DNA from 3 places in the Streptomyces sp. NPDC033177 genome. Region 2 is predicted to be linked to each of the others. Evidence: riboswitches for the same ligand, from Rfam matches in the RefSeq annotation. Region 2 holds a riboswitch; each other region holds the start of a gene.
What was found. A riboswitch is a leader RNA that binds a small molecule or an ion and turns the genes downstream of it on or off. The one in region 2 is predicted to bind cyclic di-AMP.
Positions count from the first base shown of each region.

Region 1: linked by a shared signal. The riboswitch ahead of ACZ5U5_RS29130 (M23 family metallopeptidase) and the one ahead of ACZ5U5_RS26360 (M23 family metallopeptidase) in region 2 are both predicted to bind cyclic di-AMP.
Region 3: linked by a shared signal. The riboswitch ahead of ACZ5U5_RS21530 (transglycosylase family protein) and the one ahead of ACZ5U5_RS26360 (M23 family metallopeptidase) in region 2 are both predicted to bind cyclic di-AMP.

Region 1 is NZ_JBVIPS010000009.1:116,477-121,057, forward strand. It holds gene ACZ5U5_RS29120 (M16 family metallopeptidase) at 1-971, shown strand, start outside; gene ACZ5U5_RS29125 (M16 family metallopeptidase) at 968-2,353, shown strand; cyclic di-AMP (ydaO/yuaA leader) riboswitch at 2,550-2,713, shown strand; gene ACZ5U5_RS29130 (M23 family metallopeptidase) at 2,726-3,529, shown strand; gene ACZ5U5_RS29135 (GntR family transcriptional regulator) at 3,756-4,442, shown strand.
Region 2 is NZ_JBVIPS010000008.1:21,414-25,994, forward strand. It holds gene ACZ5U5_RS26355 (aldo/keto reductase) at 1-22, opposite strand, end outside; gene ACZ5U5_RS26360 (M23 family metallopeptidase) at 165-1,250, opposite strand; cyclic di-AMP (ydaO/yuaA leader) riboswitch at 1,262-1,408, opposite strand; gene ACZ5U5_RS26365 (PP2C family protein-serine/threonine phosphatase) at 1,611-2,768, opposite strand; tRNA gene ACZ5U5_RS26370 (tRNA-Met) at 2,879-2,952, opposite strand; gene ACZ5U5_RS26375 (GAF and ANTAR domain-containing protein) at 3,865-4,581, opposite strand, start outside.
Region 3 is NZ_JBVIPS010000006.1:108,660-113,240, reverse strand. It holds gene ACZ5U5_RS21540 (cytochrome P450 family protein) at 1-685, shown strand, start outside; gene ACZ5U5_RS21535 (LysM peptidoglycan-binding domain-containing protein) at 860-1,858, shown strand; cyclic di-AMP (ydaO/yuaA leader) riboswitch at 2,041-2,235, shown strand; gene ACZ5U5_RS21530 (transglycosylase family protein) at 2,239-2,943, shown strand; gene eno (phosphopyruvate hydratase) at 3,256-4,536, shown strand.

The DNA of each region.
Region 1 (4,581 bases), on a different contig from region 2:
TCTCCGCGCTCGACGAAGAATCCATGGAGAACCAGCGCGACGTCGTCAAGAACGAGCGCCGCCAGCGTTACGACAACGTTCCGTACGGCACGGCGTTCGAGAAGCTGACCGCCCTCTCGTACCCCGAGGGCCACCCCTACCACCACACCCCGATCGGCTCCATGGCCGACCTGGACGCGGCGACGCTTGAGGACGCGCGGGCGTTCTTCCGTACCTACTACGCGCCCAACAACGCGGTCCTTTCGATCGTCGGCGACATCGACCCGGAGCAGACCCTCGCCTGGGTCGAGAAGTACTTCGGGTCCATCCCCTCGCACGACGGCAAGCAGCCGCCGCGCGACGGCTCGCTGCCCGACACGATCGGCAAGGAGCTGCGCGAGGTCGTCGAGGAAGAGGTCCCGGCCCGCGCCCTGATGGCCGCCTACCGCCTCCCGGAGGACGGCACGCGCGCGTGCGACGCGGCCGACCTGGCGCTGACGGTCCTCGGCAGCGGCGAGTCGTCGCGGCTCTACAACCGCCTCGTGCGCCGCGATCGCACCGCCGTGGCGGCCGGGTTCGGCCTGCTGCGGCTCGCCGGTGCCCCCTCGCTCGGCTGGCTCGACGTGAAGACGTCCGGTGACGTCGAGGTACCCGTCATCGAGGCCGCGGTCGACGAGGAGCTCGCCCGCTTCGCGGAAGAGGGCCCCACCGAGGAGGAGATGGAGCGCGCCCAGGCACAGCTGGAGCGCGAGTGGCTCGACCGGCTCTCCACGGTCTCAGGACGCGCGGACGAACTCTGCCGGTACGCCGTCCTGTTCGGTGACCCGCAGCTCGCCCTCACCGCCGTCGGGCGCGTCCTGGACGTCACCGCGGAAGAGGTCAAGGCGGCCGCGGCGGCCCGCCTGCGCCCCGACAACCGCGCCGTGCTCGTGTACGAGCCCGTAGCGGGCGCCGAAGCCACCGACGAGGACGAAGAGGAGGCGGCGAAGTGACCGAGGCCGCAACGATGCAGTTCCACCCGCAGCCCCAGGCGGGCGACGCACGGCCGTGGGCCTTCCCCGCGCCCGAGCGCGCCACCCTGGACAACGGCCTCACGGTGCTGCGCTGCCACCGCCCCGGCCAGCAGGTCGTCGCGGTGGAGGTCCACCTGGAGGCGCCGCTCGACGCCGAGCCCGCGGGCCTCGACGGCGTGGCCACGATCATGGCGAGGGCCTTCAACGAAGGTACGGACAAGCACTCCGCCGAGGACTTCGCCGCCGAACTCGACCGCTGCGGCGCCACCATGGACGCGCACGCCGACCACCCCGGCGTACGCGTCTCGCTCGAAGTCCCGGTGTCCCGCCTCCCGAAGGCGCTCGGTCTGCTCTCCGACGCCCTGCGCGCTCCCGCCTTCGCGGACAGCGAGATCGAGCGCCTCGTGCGCAACCGCCTGGACGAGATCCCGCACGAGGCCGCCAACCCGGGGCGCCGCGCCGCCAAGGAGCTCTCCCGGCAGCTCTTCCCGGCGACCTCGCGCATGTCGCGCCCCCGTCAGGGCACCGAGGAGACGGTCACGGCCATCGACTCGGCGGCCGTGCGCACCTTCTACGAGAAGCACGTGCGTCCCGCCACGGCGACCGCCGTCGTCGTGGGCGACCTGACCGGCGTCGACCTGGACGCCGTCCTCGCCGACACCGTCGGCGCCTGGACGGGCGGCACCGCCGAGCCGCGCCCGGTGCCCCCGGTGACCGCGGACGACACCGGGCGTGTCGTCATCGTGGACCGCCCCGGAGCCGTCCAGACGCAGCTGCTCATCGGCCGCGTGGGACCGGACCGCCACGACCGCGTCTGGCCCGCGCAGGTGCTCGGCACGTACTGCCTCGGCGGCACCCTCACCTCGCGCCTGGACCGCGTCCTGCGCGAGGAGAAGGGATACACCTACGGCGTACGGTCGTTCGCCCAGGTCCTGCGTTCCACACCGGACGGCACCGGCGCCGCGATGCTCGCCATCAGCGGCTCCGTGGACACCGAGTCCACGGGCCCGGCGCTCGACGACCTGTGGAAGGTCCTGCGCACCCTCGCGGCCGACGGCCTCACGGACGCCGAGCGCGATGTCGCCGTGCAGAACCTGGTGGGCGTCGCCCCGCTCAAGTACGAGATGGCGGCGTCCGTCGCGGCCACCCTGGCCGACCAGGTCGAGCAGCACCTGCCGGACGACTTCCAGGCCCAGCTGTACCGACAGTTGGCCGCGACCGGCACCGTGGAGGCCACTGCCGCCGTCGTGAGCGCCTTCCCGGTGGACCGCCTTGTGACGGTGCTCGTCGGTGACGCCTCGCAGATCGAGGAGCCCGTCAGGGCCCTTGGCATCGGTGAAGTGAGTGTGGCCACGGGCTGAGTGACAGTCAGGACATATCGGGACCCCAGTGGCTGAGATTAATCACTGGGGTTCTCATATGTCCGAATTAGTATGGAGGTTACGTGTCTGACCTGTGGCGTGCGCTACAAAAGCTCTGATCCGTTTGTCGTTTGAAAGACGCCCCGCTTAGCGTCATCCCGGCTGTTCGTCATGCAGTAGTCGCACCCGCGGCACCGGACAGTCATCGCCGAGTCCCCGTACGGCGCGAGCCAGGGGAGCCGGGGACCCACATGTCCCCTTGGGGTGAATCGGGAACCTTGCCGTCAGGTGAGGGACTCGTAGGAGACCTTCCTGCTCCGAACCCGTCAGCTAACCCGGTAGGCGAGAAGGAAGGAAAGGATCAGCCGCTTCATGGCGTTCACCCGTGCCACCGGGAAGCACCGTCGCCCGAGCCGCCTCACGCGTACCACCGCGAACGTGGCGGGCGTCGCCGCCCTCACCACCACCGGTGTCATCGGAGGCCTGGCCGCTCCGGCGCTCGCCGCCGACGACGCGGCGGCTCTTGAGCACACCGGCCTGACCCAGGCCATCTCCGTCGGCGACTCGCTCGCCGAGAGCATCGACGCGCAGGCCGCCGCCCAGCAGCAGGCCGCCGACGCCGCTGCCGCCGCCAAGAAGGCCGAAGAGGCCGCCAAGAAGAAGGCCGAAGAGGCGAAGCGCAAGGCCGAGGCCGAGGCGAAGGCCAAGGCCAAGAAGGAGCGCGAGGCCAAGGAGCGTGCCGCTCGCGAGGCCGAGCGCAAGCGCCTCAACAGCTACGTCTCCCCGATCTCCGGCTCGTACGTCTCCACGGGCTACCAGACCGGCGGCGCCATGTGGTCCTCCGGCAGCCACACCGGCGTCGACTTCCACGCCGCCTCCGGCACCTCGGTCCACGCGGTCGGCTCCGGCACCGTCGTCGAGGCCGGCTGGGGCGGTGCCTACGGCAACAACGTGGTCATCAAGATGAACGACGGCACGTACACCCAGTACGGCCACATGTCGTCCCTCGGTGTCACGGTCGGCCAGGCGGTCACCCCGGGCCAGCAGATAGGCCTCTCCGGCTCCACCGGCAACTCCAGCGGCCCGCACCTGCACTTCGAGGCCCGCACCGGCGCGGACTACGGCACGGACATCGACCCCGTCTCGTACCTCCGCTCGCACGGCGTCAACGTCTGATCCCAGCGGTCTGATCCAGCGGTCGACGGCGGACGCACGCAGCGCCACTGATTCACCGAAAGCCCCGGCTCGTCGAGAGCCGGGGCTTTCGCCGTTCCCGTATCTCCTTTGGCCAAAAGTATCCCTGGATTTCAGCCTGCCGTCGGAAATTCGGCCGCCCTGCAATAGAGTCGCGGAACAGGCGTCGATCGACCGCGTTTCGCGGGGATTAGTGCGGAGGTCAGTCATGCGCATTCCCGCGCACTCGGTATGCACGGCCATCCGGGACGACATCGTCTCCGGTGTCTACGAACGGGGTGGCCGCCTCACCGAGGAACTGCTCGCGCGCCGCTACGGAGTCTCCCGCGTCCCGGTGCGCGAAGCCCTGCGCACCCTTGAGGCGGAGGGCTTCGTCGTCACGCGCCGGCACGCGGGCGCGTGCGTCGCGGAGCCCACCGAGGAGGAGGCCGCCGACCTCCTGGAGATCCGCGCGCTCCTGGAGCCGCTGGGCGCGGCCCGCGCCGCCCAGCGCCGCACGGAGGCGCACCTGAAGGTCTTGCGCGGTCTCGTCAGGCTCGGCCAGGAGCGGTCGAGGCGCGGCCACAGCGAGGATCTGCGCTCCCTGGGCGGCTGGTTCCACGAGACGCTCGCCCAGGCGTCCGGCAGCCCGGGTCTCACGGCGCTGCTCACTCAGCTCCGGCACAAGATCGCCTGGATGTACGTGGTCGAGACGTCCGCCGCGCCCGCCGAGGCGTGGGCCGAGCACGCCGCGATCGTCGACGCGGTCGCCCGCGGGGACGCGGAACGGGCCCGCGCGCTCACCGCTCAGCACACGGAGCGGACGACCTCCGCGCACCGGCCGCGCTTCGTGCGCCGGCTCTCCGGTGTGAGGGGTTCGCAACATTCCGTAAACACAGCGGGTCTGCGGCTTTAACAGAGGCGCCGTATACAAAGAAGTGCAAAGAAGCGCTATTGGGCGGGGCGTTATTTCTTGCTGCCCGAATAGCAGCAAGAAAACACCGAAGGGCCCACCCCTATTTCGGGGGCAGGCCCTTCAGTGTTTGATTTCCAGT
Region 2 (4,581 bases):
CAAGCTTGCGGAGAGAAGTCATGAGGGGATCAACGCCTGTACGGACCACGGAATTCCGTGCAGCGGGACGCCGATTCCATCCGCGCACGGAAGGCTCGCATGCCGAACCGGCAGCCCTGACGTCGGGGGGTTGTCGCCAGGACCGCCGGGGTTCTGGGGTTACCTCAGATCGACTGGCCCTTGCCGCGCAGCCACGCCGCCGGGTCGACCCCGGTGGAGTCGCCGCCCGGGTGAACCTCCATGTGGAGGTGCGCGCCGGTGACGTTGCCGGTGGCACCGACGCGGCCGATGGTCTCGCCGGTGGTGACCTTCTGGCCGGCGCTGACGTTCATGGAGGACTGGTGGCAGAACCAGACCTCGGTGCCGTCGTCGAGTTCGAGGACCGTGCGGTAGCCGTACGCCCCCGCCCAGCCGGCCTCCTTGATGGTGCCGGAGTGGACGGCCTTGATGGGCGTGCCCGTGGGAGCCGCGAAGTCCAGGCCGGTGTGGTAGCCGGAGGACCACATGGAGCCGGGCTGACCGAAGGTGCCGGTGAGCGTGTACGAGGCGACGGGCAGCGTGTAGCTCTTCGCGAGCTTGGCCAGGCGCTCCGCCTCGGCCTTCTTCTTGGCGGCGGCCTCGGCCTTCTTCTTCGCGGCGGCCTTCTCGGCGGCGATCTTCTTCTCGGCCGCGGACTGCTTGGCGGCGGCCTGTTCGGCGGCCTGCTTGACGGCGGCTTCCTCGGCGGCCTTCTGGACCGCGTCGTCCGCCTGGTCCTGCTGGCTCTCCGCCTGCTCCATGATGCGGGCCCGCAGTGCCTCGCCCGCGTCCGTGGTGCCCTGCTCGGCGTCGGCGGTGCTGAGGCCGGCGGCGCTGAGGGGTGCGGCGGCGGTCGTCACGCCGTTGTCCGCGGAACCCGAGTCGGCCGAGCCGTCGGATATCAGGGAACCCACGCCCGGAAGCGACTTGGCCTCCGGCAGCGAGTCCGTGACGGCCGAGAGGTCCGGCATCGCGATGGAGACCGGGGGCTTGCCGTCCTGCGCGGTGGCGATGCCGCCCGCGCCGACGGCGGCGATGACGCCTACGCCGAGAACCGTGGAGCTGCGGGCGAGCCCGCCACCACCCCGCTTGTGGACGCGGTGCCTGCCGCGGACGGGACGGATGGACTCCTCGGTGGGGTTCCATTCCTCCCAGGAATTGTCGTCGTACCCACCGAAATCGTCGTCATTCGGTACGTAAACGCCTTGGGGGGCAGGGCGGTTGGACGCCACTGGGGCGCACTCCTTTCCTTCCTTCTCGCCTACCGGGTTAGCTGACGGGTTCGGAGCAGGAAGGTCTCCTACGAACATCTGGCACGGAGGCACAGATGCCCGATTCACCCCAATTAGTGGTTCCCCGGCTCCCTTTCGGGATTAGGCGCGTGCGCGCGGAGCCGACTCGAGTGACGGCTGGGACGACCGCGCTGCGTTATCGAACGTTAATAGACAGCAGGCCCGTATTCCAAGCTGTTCCGACTGATCGTTAATGCTCACGGCCTGCATTTATCGGGACACCGGGGGCCGGAACGGGGCGAGTTGACCCCACTTCTTCACACACCGGAGCTTCACATCTCCTTGACAGTGCGTCAGTTGTTATGCGGAGTGGTGTCCTTCCGTCACGGCCGGTGACAGGGGCCGCCGCACCGCGAGCAACGCCATGTCGTCGGTCCCCCCGCCGCCGGTGTGCCGCCGCACTTCCTCGACGAGCGTCGTCAGGAGTGCGTCGGGTCCGCCCGGCCCCGGGAAGATCCGGCCGCCGAGCCGCGTCGCCGGGTCGTAGAACTCGCCCCGGGCGTCACGCGCCTCGGAGAGCCCGTCGGTGTAGAGCAGCAGCATCGCCCCCGGCGGGAACTCCGTCTCGTCCGCGCGGTCCGGCCAGGCGCCCAGGTCACCCATCCCGAGCGGCAGTGCGGGCTCGGTGGCGGACATGACGCACAGCCGTCCGTCGCCGCGCAGGAGCAGCGGGCCCGGGTGCCCGCGGTTGATGAGACGCACCAGACCGTCGCCGTGCGGGATCTCCGCGAGCACGGCGGTGGTGAACCCCTCGAAGGCGTCGAGCCCGTCGCGCCGTGTGCCCTCACGCGCGAGGGCACGCTCCAGGCGCTGTGCCACGGCCTCAAGCGTGGACTCCTGCTCGGCGGCCTCCCGGAACGCCCCGATCACCACGGCGACGGCCGCCACCGCGCCCATGCCCTTGCCCCGTACGTCGCCGACGATGACGCGGACGCCGTGCGGGGTGTCCTGCACGGCGTACAGATCGCCTCCGATGAACGCGTCGGCCTCCGCGGCCTCGTACCGTGCCGCGACGTCGAGGCCGCCGATGCGGGGGTCCGGCTGTGGCAGCACGGCGCGCTGGGCGGCCTCGGAGATGGAGCGGGCGGACGCGAGCTGTTTGTCGCTGCGACGTACGACGCGGTTGATGACGACGGCGAGGACGGCGACGGTCGCCACCGTGATCAGTTCGGTGACGGCCTCCACGTCGGTGGTGGTGCTGGACTTGAAGTGCAGGGCGAGGACGGCGGAGCAGGAGGCGGTGCCGATGAGGACGGTGCTGAGCAGCGAGTAGAAGGGCGCTGCGATGAGCGGGGCCGCGGTGAACAGGGGCACGGCGGTGAACCTGGCGGGGGTCGACACGTCGTACACGATCCCGAGGACGATGAGCAGCAGGGGAAGAGCCCGCACGAGTGCCCGCTCGTGCCGGACATCGGGACGCGTGCCGCCGCCCCCGCCGATTCCTCCTCGCTGCCCCACTCACTCAGGGTTCCCGGAGGGGCGGCGGGGGGCGACCGGTGTGGGCCGACCGGGTCATGGAAACACCGAAGGCCCGGATCCATTTCTGGATCCGGGCCTTCGGTCTTTAGTAGCGGGGACAGGATTTGAACCTGCGACCTCTGGGTTATGAGCCCAGCGAGCTACCGAGCTGCTCCACCCCGCGCCGTTGAATGCAACTCTACGCCATCAGGGGGAGTGAAAGCGAACCGGTTACGAACCGCCTGCGAACGGAGCCTTCCACAGGGGCGCAGGGGCGCAGGGGCGCAGGGGAGCTGGGGAGACGGTCCGCTCGGGCGCCCGGCGGAGCGTGACGACCCGGACCGGGCGTCGTTTGCCAGCTCCTGAAGAAGATCATCACCATAGGCATGACAACTGCTCCAACGGCAACGTCATCGACCACGCTCGGACCGCGCTGCCGGCCCAGGTCCGGCTCAGGCCTTCTGGCGGCGGCCGCGTGCCCTACCTGACGTGACCCCCCATACCGTCCCGACCGAGCATTCCCCACGGACAGAAACCGGAGGCGTGGAAACCCGGCCGGCAGAAAGATCGGCCGCTCGAGGTCGGCAGTGGGCCTACCGCGGTTCGCCCTGCCATTCGACGAGGTGTCCACGGAACCGGTCCAGTGGCGGCCCGCGGTGGGAGAATCGAGACAGACCGGCCGGTGAGGCCGGGCTTGGGAATCGCCGCCGGTGTGTGACGGCGATCCCCAAGCGTGAGGATGTGCGGGGCTCCCTGCCGCCGCATCCTCGCGGGCCCACCCCGGAGTTGAGGGTGCGAGATCACCCCCACAGGCCGGGAGGGCGGAGGTTGGAGCCGTGTTGTCGGCGATGCGGCTCCAGCCGGGCCTCGGTGTTGTTCCGGCTCGGGGGCTGGGAGCCTGATGGGATCACGTGGTCGGTGACAGCACGTGATTTTTCCTGCGTCCGGGATCAGGATAAAGCTCCGTGGGCAGCCGCGATAGGGGCCGTTTCAGGCAGCTCGCCCAACGCCTGTCGGTGGACGGACCAGTTGCCCTTCTGCCTTGAGGCGCTCTCTTCGACGACCGCGCGTTCGTTCTCGCGATCCGGCAACCCCGTCAGCTCTCTCCAGTGCCGGAGCCGGGTGGATCGAAACGTGTGACGTGGTCGTCGACGATGGCACGGGCCAGGCCGGTCAAGGGCGTCGCCTGGGTGTGGGCATGGGCGCGCAGCAGGGCGAGGGCCTGGCCGGTCGTGAGGGAGTGGCGGTAGCTGATCATGCCGATGGCCTGGTGGACCACGGCATCCGCGGGCAGGAGCCAGGCGTGGACGAGCTCGTCCTCAGTCGGCACGGGTGTAGCGAGGAGCAGGAGGTCCGCGGCGTCGGCGTGGTCCTGGGCAACTTGCAGGTCGGCGTCGGAGATCGGGCCGGGCCGGTGGCGGTAGAGGGTGAGGACGAGGCCCGCCTGCCGTGCCGGGTCGGCGCCGTTGAGGATCGGCAGGGCGTAGGCGGCGCGGATGTAGTGCGCCTTCGCCTGCTGGGCAAAGACAGGCCAGTGCCGGGTTGCGGCCGCGTCGTCGAGATCGTCGACCGATACCTGAGCGCGCTGGCTCAGGGCCTGTACACACGGGCCTTCGCCGAGACTGATTTGCAGCTCCTCGCCCTTGCGGGCCAGCGGCCCGACCGCGCAGAGCGACACCCGCTGCGCCAGGGCGGCATCGACCGCCAGTGTGAGCCCCACGGAGTACGCGCTGTGCAGGGCCCTCCGGCACGCCTCCCCGATGCGTAATCCGGGTTTGGAGTTATCACCGGTGTAGCGGGCGGCGAGGATCAC
Region 3 (4,581 bases), on a different contig from region 2:
GTCCGTGAAGAAGATGCGCGGCTATCTCGCCGAGCTGATCCACCGCAAGCGCCTGGAACCCGGCGACGACCTCATCTCCGGGCTCATCCGCGCCTCCGACCACGGCGAGCACCTCACCGAGAACGAGGCCGCCGCGATGGCGTTCATCCTTCTTTTCGCCGGCTTCGAGACCACCGTCAACCTCATCGGCAACGGCACGTACGCCCTCCTCACCCACCCCGAGCAGCGCGAGCGGCTTCAGGACTCCCTCAAGGACGGCGACACCGGGCTCCTGGAGACGGGGCTCGAGGAACTCCTCCGCTTCGACGGTCCCGTCGAACTCGCCACCTGGCGGTACGCCACCGAGCCGCTGACCGTCGGCGGGGAGGACATCGCCGCCGGCGACCCCGTCCTCGTGGTCCTCGCCGCCGCCGATCGCGACCCCGCGCGATTCGACCGGCCGGACACGCTCGACCTCTCCCGCCGCGACAACCAACACCTCGGCTACGGCCATGGCATTCATTACTGTCTCGGCGCACCGCTGGCCAGGCTCGAAGGACAGGCCGCCCTCGCGACCCTCCTGCGCCGCCTCCCTGACCTGCGCCTTGCGGCGGAACCTGGTGATTTGAGGTGGCGCGGCGGGCTCATCATGCGGGGACTCCGCACGCTTCCCGTGGAGTTCACACCCGCACAGCAGAGCAAATAATTGGCGAATGAGAAGCCCCCGAAACGACGTTTAGCTGACGGGTCGTCAAGACTGTGACTTTCACGTGATCTCCGCTGCATCGACTTGTGACAAGCGTTCGACTGCCGCTACGTTCACCGACGACTCGGCATCCCGTGCCGCAGTCGTCGCTCCAGTCACGCGAAAGGCAACCGCATGCTCTCCGGCAATGGTCGTCACCGACGCCCCCGCCAGGCCCCGGCCCTGATCGTCGCGGCAGGAGTGGCGGGGTCGGCCATCGCCATCCCGCTGCTCGGCGCCACCAGCGCGAGCGCGGCGGACACCGCCACGTGGGACAAGCTCGCGGAGTGCGAGAGCGGCGCATCCTGGAGTGCGGACGCGGGCAACGGCTACTACGGCGGACTCCAGCTCTCACAGCAGACCTGGGAGGAGTACGGCGGCCTCGACTTCGCGCCGAGCGCCGACCAGGCGAGCCGTTCCCAGCAGATCTCCGTGGCCGAGAAGGTCCTCGACGACCAGGGTCCCGACGCCTGGCCGAGCTGCGCGCCGATCGCCGGCCTCACCGAGGGCGGCGCCGCCGCCGACGTCGACCCGGGCGCCCCGATCACGACCATTCCTTCTGACGAGCCGTCGGAATCGACCGGGTCCGGCGAATCGTCGAAGCCGGGCGGGTCGGACGAGCCGGACGCGTCGCCGAGCGAGTCGGCCGACCCCTCGAACAGCGCCGACCCGTCGGACAGTGCCGAGCCGTCCGAGAAGCCGGACACCGACGACGCGTCACGAGACAAGAATCACGACGAGTCGGGCACATCGGATGACTCGGCCAAGTCCGGCGACTCGGCCAAGTCCGGCGAGCCGGGCAAGTCCGAGCAGGATGACGCCACTTCGCCAGCGCCCACCCCCTCCACCGGTGAGAGCGAGGGTCGTCACCGCGGCGATAGTGCCGACGACGAGGCGTCCGAAGGGTCCGCCCGCGAGGGTTCGGGCCGGCACGCCTCGCGCGGCGACGAGCGCGAGCACGACGTCACCGACGGGACGTACACGGTCCGTTCCGGGGACAGCCTCTCGGTCATCGCCGACGACCTGGAGCTGCAGGGCGGGTGGACCGAGCTGTACGCCGAGAACGAGAAGTCGGTCGGCTCCGACCCCGACCTCATCCTTCCCGGTCAGAGCCTCGATTTGGGCGAAAAGTAGGGGTAGTTGGCGAGTCACTTTGCGCCTGATGCCCCAATTGGCGCAAGTGAGACATGGGTCTCAGAAGCCCTGATCGTCTTTGAAATTCGGGCGATCGCATGACTACGGTCGTGACCGCTCGCCACAGCGGGCCCCGCCGGTCGGTACGCCGAGTCCTGCCAACGGCCGTTCGGGAACAGTCGTCGCGTAATGCGCCGTAGGCAGGAGCGGGGGACCCAAGGTTTGCGCCGGGCCCGGCCGTTGAACGGCCTCGCGAGAGCGAGGCGGGGAGACGGACGGGAACGGCTAGGGGTTAAGTCGCACTCAGGAAGTGCGGCCGGGCAACTTCATCGGCCCGAACCCGACAGCTCACCTCGCAGGCGTCGGTGAGGGGATCACTCATGCTGTTTTCCAGCAAGGGCAAGCACCGCCGCCCGTCCAAGGCCACCCGTGTCGCCACGCTCGCCGGCGTCACCGGTGTCGCGGTCGCAGCCCCGCTGATGGCGGCCGGCCAGGCCTCCGCCGCCACGAACTCCGAGTGGGACGCCGTCGCCCAGTGCGAGTCGGGCGGCAACTGGTCGATCAACACCGGCAACGGCTACACGGGCGGCCTGCAGTTCTCGTCGTCCACCTGGGCCGCGTACGGCGGCACGAAGTACGCGCCCACCGCCGACAAGGCCTCCAAGGCCCAGCAGATCGAGATCGGCGAGAAGGTCCTCGCGGGTCAGGGCAAGGGTGCCTGGCCGAGCTGCGGCGTCGGCCTCTCGGGCGCCTCCAACGAGGGTGGCGGTGCGCAGGAGAGCGCCCCGCAGCAGACCCAGGAGCAGCCCAAGAGCCAGCCCACGCCGCAGACCGAGCAGCCGCAGCAGGCCGCTCCCAAGGCCGAGGCCCCGAAGACCGAGTCCAAGAAGACCGTCGAGACCCCGACCGGCGAGACGGTCAAGAAGGGCGACGGCGAGTACAAGGTCAAGAAGGGTGACACCCTCTCCAAGATCGCCAAGGCGGAGGACGTCAAGGGCGGCTGGCACAAGGTGTACAAGCTCAACGGCGACATCATCGAGAACGCCGACATGATCTTCCCGGGCCAGCAGCTCCACCTGAGCTAGGTCTGGCGGCGCCTCGCTGGTCTTTTGCCTGCGGGTGCGTCGTGGCTTGTCGCGCCCACGCGGCGGAGCCGCATATGTCATAGCCCCGCGCCCCTTGAGGGGCGGCCCCCGTCCTCCGGTCCACCCCGCCCCGGTGCGCGTATCCCCCGTACGCACCGGGGCGGGGTTATGTTTGTTCCGTTCGGAAACTTTTTGCTCTCGGTTTGTCCACAGGACGGTCGCTCGGCTGGCTCTTGTCCGGGAGCCGGTTAGGCTCGTGTCCGCGAGGCCAACGCCCCGCGTACCCGCGTCACATCCCAGAAGGAGATGCTCGTGCCGTCCATCGACGTCGTCGTAGCCCGGGAAATCCTGGACTCCCGAGGCAACCCCACGGTCGAGGTCGAGGTCGGCCTCGACGACGGCAGCACGGGTCGTGCCGCCGTTCCGTCCGGTGCGTCCACCGGTGCTTTCGAGGCCATCGAACTCCGTGACGGTGACCCCAACCGTTACATGGGCAAGGGCGTGGAGAAGGCCGTCCTCGCCGTCATCGAGCAGATCGGCCCGGAGCTCGTCGGGTACGACGCGACCGAGCAGCGCCTGATCGACCAGGCGATGTTCGACCTCGACGCCACCGACAACAAGGGCTCGCTCGGCGCCAACGCCATCCTCGGCGTCTCGCTCGCCGTCGCGCACGCCGCGTCGGAGGCCTCCGACCTCCCGCTCTTCCGCTACCTCGGCGGCCCGAACGCGCACCTGCTGCCCGTTCCGATGATGAACATCCTGAACGGCGGGTCGCACGCCGACTCGAACGTCGACATCCAGGAGTTCATGATCGCGCCGATCGGCGCCGAGTCGTTCTCCGAGGCCCTGCGCTGGGGCACCGAGGTCTACCACACGCTGAAGAAGGTCCTGAAGGACAAGGGCCTCTCCACCGGCCTGGGCGACGAGGGCGGCTTCGCCCCGAACCTGGACTCCAACCGCGCCGCGCTCGACCTCATCCTCGAGGCCATCAAGCAGGCCGGTTACGTCCCCGGCGAGCAGATCGCGCTCGCGCTCGACGTCGCCGCGTCCGAGTTCTACAAGGACGGCTCGTACGACTTCGAGGGCAAGTCCCGCTCGGCCGCCGAGATGACCGAGTACTACGAGGAGCTCGTCGCCTCGTACCCCCTCGTCTCCATCGAGGACCCGCTGTTCGAGGACGACTGGGCCGGCTGGAACGTCATCACCGAGAAGCTCGGCGACAAGGTCCAGCTCGTCGGCGACGACCTGTTCGTCACCAACCCCGAGCGCCTCGCCCGTGGCATCGAGGAGAAGTCGGCCAACGCCCTCCTGGTGAAGGTCAACCAGATCGGCTCGCTGACCGAGACCCTCGACGCCGTCGAGATGGCGCAGCGCAGCGGCTTCAAGTGCATGATGTCGCACCGCTCCGGCGAGACCGAGGACGTCACCATCGCCGACCTCGCCGTCGCCACCAACTGCGGCCAGATCAAGACCGGCGCCCCGGCCCGCTCCGAGCGCGTCGCCAAGTACAACCAGCTCCTGCGCATCGAGGAGATCCTGGACGACGCCGCGGTGTACGCGGGCCGTTCGGCGTTCCCGCGCTTCAAGGGCTGAACAACGGCGAGCTCCGGCTCCGCTGAGTAGATACGTACGTCCCCG